2 linked regions of the Zymomonas mobilis subsp. pomaceae ATCC 29192 genome follow. The protein of the gene in region 1 binds, or shares a complex with, the protein of each later gene. Links are inferred from orthologs where the notes say so. Each region holds a gene or a part of one and is shown in the gene's direction. Other genes may lie near its edges. The genes, in order: tsaE and tsaD.

Evidence for each region.
Region 2: the proteins of tsaE (region 1) and tsaD are in contact, whole or in part, in a crystal structure (PDB 6N9A), measured with the Thermotoga maritima proteins. The link is inferred for Zymomonas mobilis subsp. pomaceae ATCC 29192 from one-to-one orthologs. Residues at the interface, in WP_004082108.1 of Thermotoga maritima: Leu37, Gly38, Lys46, Lys57, Val59, Lys60, Ser61, Thr63, Phe64, Thr65, Leu66, Met67, Val69, Pro71, Tyr82, Arg83, Leu84, Asp86, Asp88, Phe89, Asp93, Ile128, Asp130, Glu131, Arg134; in WP_004082750.1 of Thermotoga maritima: Cys10, Asp11, Arg49, His50, Leu82, Gly84, Gly135, Gly136, Glu154, Thr155, Leu156, Asp157, Asp158, Ser159, Glu162, Asp165, Lys166, Arg169, Leu170, Tyr175, Lys213, Thr214, Leu217, Tyr218, Gln221, Arg222, Asn324.

What each region holds. Positions count from the first base shown.
Region 1 is NC_015709.1:215,471-218,651, forward strand. Bases 305-3,158 are described here. They hold tsaE (tRNA (adenosine(37)-N6)-threonylcarbamoyltransferase complex ATPase subunit type 1 TsaE), read left to right. Parts: upstream 305-1,424; coding sequence 1,425-1,892; downstream 1,893-3,158. Other genes in these bases: ZYMOP_RS00965 (sensor histidine kinase), read left to right, coding at 305-1,389; ZYMOP_RS00975 (nucleotidyltransferase family protein), read left to right, coding at 1,973-2,734; addB (double-strand break repair protein AddB), read left to right, coding at 2,741-3,158. Also shown: more of ZYMOP_RS00965, read left to right, coding at 1-304; more of addB, read left to right, coding at 3,159-3,181. UniProt on the Escherichia coli protein: Required for the formation of a threonylcarbamoyl group on adenosine at position 37 (t(6)A37) in tRNAs that read codons beginning with adenine.
Region 2 is NC_015709.1:1,426,201-1,429,521, reverse strand. The notes cover bases 328-3,321. They hold tsaD (tRNA (adenosine(37)-N6)-threonylcarbamoyltransferase complex transferase subunit TsaD), read left to right. Parts: upstream 328-1,275; coding sequence 1,276-2,367; downstream 2,368-3,321. Other genes in these bases: ZYMOP_RS06245 (NAD(P)H-dependent glycerol-3-phosphate dehydrogenase), read left to right, coding at 2,369-3,321; hemC (hydroxymethylbilane synthase), read right to left, coding at 351-1,277. Also shown: ZYMOP_RS06260 (uroporphyrinogen-III synthase), read right to left, coding at 1-314.

The sequences.
Region 1 (3,181 bases):
CGCCCCGAATTTGATCGGGTCTTAGAACGCATGCGAGAAGCGGGGCGATTACCCGCAGCCCATGACTTTCCCGCATGGAAAGCGGAGAGGCGGCAATGGTTTTTAGCCCATAGCGAAGCTTTAGAAGAAAATTGGCTTTTATCAGACGGGTCCCATCTTCGTGTTATAACGCAACCGACGCCAGATGGTGGTTTGTTACTGATTTTTGAAGATCGAACGGAACAGGTCCGTTTGACTTCCGCCCATGATATTATGCTTCGTGTCAGAACAGCAAGTTTTGATAAATTATTTGAAGCGATTAGTGTCTTTTCATCGGATGGGCGGCTTAATCTGTGGAACACCCGTTTTACCGATGTTTGGCAAATTGATGAAAAGCTTTTATCTCTTCATCCGCGCGTTGATGAACTTGCTAAGCTTATAAGTGCGCGTCTGACAGATAAAAATCAGCCTATAAAAATCAGCGAAGCTATCCGCATGACGACGGTTGAACGCCAGTCTAATCATGGCCATTTATCTTTTGCCGATGGGCAATATTTTAACTTTTCGACCGTTCCTCTTCCTGATGGTAATGTTCTATTTACTATGCTGGATGTAACAGATAGTTGGCATATAGAACGCGCCTTGCGTGATCGGAATGAAGCGTTAGAAGCCGCCGATCGCCTTAAGACCGATTTCGTTGCCAATATGAGTTATGAATTAAGAACGCCCTTAACTTCCATCAGCGGTTTTGCCGAAATGTTAGCGCAAGGCTACTGTGGCGATCTTTCTAAGACAGCGACAGATTATGTTACCGCCATCTTGGATGCAGTCGCTCGTCTCAGCGCCTTAATCGATGATATTTTAGATCTGACCCTCTTGGAATCGGGTAATCTAGAATTAAACCAGCAAAACTTAATTTTAAAACCTCTGTTAGCTAATTTGGGAAAAGAGGTCTCAGAACGGGCTTCTGAATTAGGTGTCACCCTTGAAATTGTTATTGATGATAATCTAGGCGAAATTGAAAGCGACCCTAAACGTTTGCAGCGAACGATTACCCATATGCTTTTAATAGCTTTGGCAAGAAATCCCCGCGGTGGAACAGTTATTTTTAAAGCATCGGGAGAGGCTGAAAAAGTGACGATAATGATTATCGACGAAGGGGATGTTTTTTATATGCCGAATAAAGAAGACGTTTTTGCCTCTGGGGATCAGGATATAGGTATAAAGCTTTCTGACCATTTTTCTGCCTATGGGCAAGCCGTCCATGATGGAAGAGGCAGCGCTGCCATTGCAATTCCCCTTATAAGACGCTTTATCGCCTTACATGGTGGCACCATTAGAATTGATTCTACTGAGAATCAGAAAACACATTTTATTATTACGTTGCCACGCCACGTGCCTGTTTTGTAAAAAATCGGTAGCATTTTTATCGGATAAATGAGGATATGATCGAACAGGAAATAATTTTGAAAGATGCTGTTGAGACAGAACAGGTTGGACATTATCTCGGGCAACAATTGAAAATCGGTGATGTTATTACCCTATCAGGCGATTTAGGATCTGGGAAAACCAGTCTAGCCCGAGGTGTATTGGCTGAATTAGGTTTGGAAGAAGAAGCCCCTTCTCCCAGTTTTGCTTTGATGATTGCCTATGAACCGCCGGAAATCATCCTACCTGTAGCCCATGTTGATTTATACCGTTTGGATAATGCAGCAGATATTCGAGAATTAGGGCTCGATGAGTTTGGTATGGAGGGCATCTTGCTTATTGAATGGCCGGAAAGGTTAGGAGATACGCTCGAACACTTATGGCCCCAAAGTTTACGGTTACATTTCGATATTCTGGAAAATAATATGCGCCGCCTGACATGGCAGGCCCCCCATGACTGGGAAAAAAGATGGCCACCTTTATAATTTAAATGAAATGATTTTCTGATTATCGCCCCTTTGCTAGAAGCCTGACAGTTTCATAGAGCAGGGGCAGGAGTGAAATAATGAATAATTCTTCAATGTCGGTCGTGAACGAAGCACAAAACCCACAGACTTTAATTAAAACAGCGATCATTTTGGCGGCAGGTTTTGGTAAACGGATGCGTCCCTTGACCGCGACCCGCCCTAAACCTTTGGTTGAAGTCGGCGGAAAGCCATTGATTGATCATGCGTTATCCCATTTAAAAGAAAGCGGGATTAAACATGTTATCGTCAATACGCATTATATGAGTGATCAACTAGAAGCCCATCTTGCGCATTCTGCTAAAGATTTTGATCTCCAGATTTCACGTGAAAAAGAACAACCTCTCGAAACGGGCGGCGGCATAAAACAAGCTTTACCGCTTGTGAAAGAGGATTTATTTCTAGTCATAAGTAGTGATAATTTCTGGTTAGACGGCACAGCCAACTCCATCGATCTTCTGACTCGTCATTGGGATGATAATCTGATGGATGCTTTATTATTACTTGTGCCGCTTTCTCATGCCTGTTGCTATTCCGGACAGGGGGATTTTCACATGAATGGTACAGGGCAGATTAAATCACGGGTAGAAGGTCGTGTAGCGCCTTTCGTATTCAGTGGTATTCAACTTATGTCCAAACGTTTTTTAGACAATACACCAGATGGCCCTTTTCGCAGTAAACTTATCCGTGATCAGGCTATTGCGCGTGGTCGGCTCTATGGTCTTGTCCATGATGGTGTTTGGTTTGACGTCAGTACGCCAAAGGCAGTCAAGATAACGGACAATATCTTGAGACGTGGTTAATCAATCATGGCGGATATATCCCGAATTTTTACGATTCCCTTTCATCAGGCTTTTGCAGATTCTCTGGTAGCGGGTCTTATCGACCGTTATAAACCGATGGAATTAGCACGTGGCTTGATCTTGTTACCCAACAATCGTTCAGTACGGGCGATTACCGAAGCCTTTGTCCGCCGATCTTCTTCCGGTTTACTCTTGCCGCGGATGGTGCCTGTGGGTGATCCGTTTTTAGATGAGCGTTTGGGTGCATTTTTAGATCCTGTTGACCTTACTGATCCGTTTCCTCCGGCGATTACACCCTTAGATCGGCATTTCCGCCTGACCCGTCTTGTTAAAAAAGCAATGAAGCAGCAGGGGAAAGAGATTTCTCCTTCTGAATCCCATCGCTTGGCTGAAGACTTAGGCTTGACCTTAGATCAATTGATTGCCGCAGAAATTGATCCCGCAGCT
Region 2 (3,321 bases), 1.2 Mb from region 1 along the record:
TGAGAAAATCCGGCATCAACAGCCGCTTGCGCCGTCGTTTTGCCTACGGCGTAAAGCGGATAATTGACTAATTTTTGTAATTCAGCGCCGCCATGATAAATAGCTTGAGCACTCGTGACCATGACAGCTTCATAAGAAGCCGGAGAGGGTAATGCCCATGAAAGGGGAATGGCCTCCGCTAAAGGTGTTTTAGTCACACGCCATCCAGCAGCAATCGCCTGTTTTGCGGTTCTACTAGCACCCGGTTCCGGACGTAGAATCAACAAATGGCGGGAAGATGCCTGATAATCCGTATCTATCCTTGTAAATGGCATAAAAATAAATCTTAAAATGGACGCTAAGGCAGAACCTTATCCCGTAAAGGAAACATCAACCTTAAATAACGATTTTAATTCAGGAGGCGCCTGATTTAACAGTAAGGTCCCGACATCAAAAGCATCAGAGGGCTGAAGAATAAATTTATCAATAGCAGTCGAAAGCTGACCATCGGCTGTATAAAGACAAGCTCGCAAACGAATCCCATTTTCTTTTACTTCAGCAAAAGCGGCAATCGGTGAATGACAATCCGCATTAAGTCGCATCAGTAATTGTCTTTCGGTATCCACAGCCCTATGGGTGGGCTGATGATCTATAGCAGCTATTATCGACCATGCCGCCGAATTGGCCAAAGCTTCTATACCAATAGCGCCTTGCCCAGCAGCAGGCAGCATTTCACTTAAAGGAATCGTGTAACCAATATCACCTTTTCCGAGTCGGATCAGACCGGCAGCGGCTAGAAGGGTGGCATCGAAGGCTTTATCTTCAAGCTTTTGGAGGCGGGTCGCAACATTGCCTCTTAATAATTTTATCTGAATATCAGAACGACGATGTCTAATCTGTGCCGCACGTCTAGGCGAAGCCGTACCGACACAAGCCCCTAAGGGTAGGGTTTCAAGAGAAGGCGCACCGATCAGTCGATCGTGAACATCGGCTCGGGCAAGCATCGCGGCAATTGAAATATGATCAGGTCGAAAGGTTTCGACATCTTTCATCGAATGAACCGCAGCATCAATCTCACCCGCGGTCAAAGCCGTATCCAGTTCCTTCGTCCAAAGCGATTTGCCCCCTATATCGGCTAAAGCCTGATGACGGTTTTTATCGCCCGATGTACGAATAGGCACGATAATAACAGCTTCCTCTGACCAGCCATGTGCACTGCATAAAGCAGTCGCCACTATTCGGGCTTGAATAAGAGCCAAAGGAGAACCACGAGATCCGAGACGAAAAGGAAATTGCATGATAGTTGCTCTACCGTCCCTTATGATGGCAGAAAAGCCCCCTATGGCATTAGTTTTAGGTCTTGAGTCGAGTTGCGACGAAACAGCAGTCGCTTTGGTTGATAATAATGGTAATATTATTTCCCATCATTTGGCAACCCAAGAAATATTGCATCGCCCTTATGGCGGCGTCGTTCCTGAAATTGCAGCGCGGGCCCATGTTGAACGCCTGGAGCCCCTTATAAGAAAGGTTTTAAACGAATCAGATAAAAATCTGACAGATATAGATGCGATTGCTGCTACTGCAGGCCCGGGTCTTATCGGTGGTGTGATGGTGGGGTTAGTAACGGGAAAAGCGCTATCGCTGGCTTGTAACAAACCTTTAATCGCCGTAAATCATCTTGAAGGTCACGCTTTAACGCCTAGATTAGCAAACCAATCACTCAATTTTCCCTATCTCCTGTTGCTGATTTCTGGTGGTCATTGTCAAATTTTGTTAGTGCAAAATGTGGGTGTCTATCGTCGCCTCGCGACAACTATTGATGATGCGGGTGGGGAAGCCTTTGACAAAACTGCCAAAATTTTAGGGCTTGGGTTTCCGGGTGGGCCAGCTGTTGAACAGGAAGCGCTTAAAGGCGATCCCCATGCAGTACCCTTACCTCGTCCTTTGATTCATAGTCAGGAGCCTCATTTTTCTTTTGCAGGTTTGAAAACGGCTGTCTTACGTGCACATCAATCCGGTCAATATAAACGCGCTGATATAGCGGCCTCTTTTCAGCAGGCTGTTATCGATTGTCTCGTTAATCGTAGCCAAAAAGCACTCAAAAAAATCGAAGGTGAAGGCATCTCGGTTAATGCGTTTGTCATTGCGGGAGGTATGGCGGCGAATACAGCGATTAGACCAGCGCTTATAAAATTAGCAGAAGAGCATCATTTACCGCTTGTCGCCCCCCCGCCTTGGTTATGCACGGATAATGGCGCTATGATTGCATGGGCCGGTCTTGAACGCTTTCGTTTAGGAATGATAGACGGTCTGGATATTCCAGCAAAAGCCCGTTGGCCTTTGGATCCTTATGCAGAAAAAGCTCGTGGTGCTGGAGTAAAAGCGTAAAATGTCTTCTGAAAAAAAACGAGAAGAAGCCAAAATATTTCCTCATATCGGTATCCTTGGTACGGGCGCATGGGGAACGGCTTTGGCAATGGTAGCAAGCCATAATGGACCTGCAACCTTATGGGGAAGACGCCACAATGTTGTCTGTGCTATCAATGAAAGACACATAAATCCCGATTATTTACCCGATATTTCCTTACCAAAATCGCTTCATGCGACCGATAAACTTGAAGATCTCAAAAATGTTTCGGCTTTTTTAGTGGCTATTCCAGCACAGAAAATGCGTTCTGTACTGAATTTATTACCTGACGATGATCGCCCTTTAATTCTGTGTGCGAAAGGAATTGAAGCGCATTCAGGGCTATTAATGTCACAGTTAGCGGCAGAAATTTTCCCCAATAGACCTATCGGTTTGTTATCGGGCCCTACTTTTGCCAGTGAAGTAGCGCGTAATCTACCGACAGCGGTTACTTTAGCCGCAAAAGAAGCCTCGATTCGGTATGGTTTAATGGAGCGTTTAGCAATCCCAACCTTCAGGCCCTATGCGTCATGTGACGTCATTGGCGCTGACGTTGGCGGTGCTATCAAGAATGTATTAGCGATAGCCTGCGGGGTAGTTGCGGGCGCAGAACTGGGCCATAATGCCCGTGCCGCTATTATTAGCCGTGGTTTCGCCGAGATGACTCGGCTTGGGATAGCCTTAGGGGCAAAACAAGAAACTCTGACAGGCCTATCAGGTTTGGGGGATTTGGTTTTGACCTGTTCTTCTGATTTGTCTCGCAATTTTACATTCGGTAAAAAATTAGGACAGGGATACAGTTTTGAAGAACAACAAAAAATTAAAGCTGTAACCACAGAAGGTGTTTTTACAGCACCTGTTTTAGAGCGGCTTGCCGCCCGACTCAAAGTAGAGATGCCCCTTATTTCAGCGATTTGCGCCTTAATCAGGGGAGA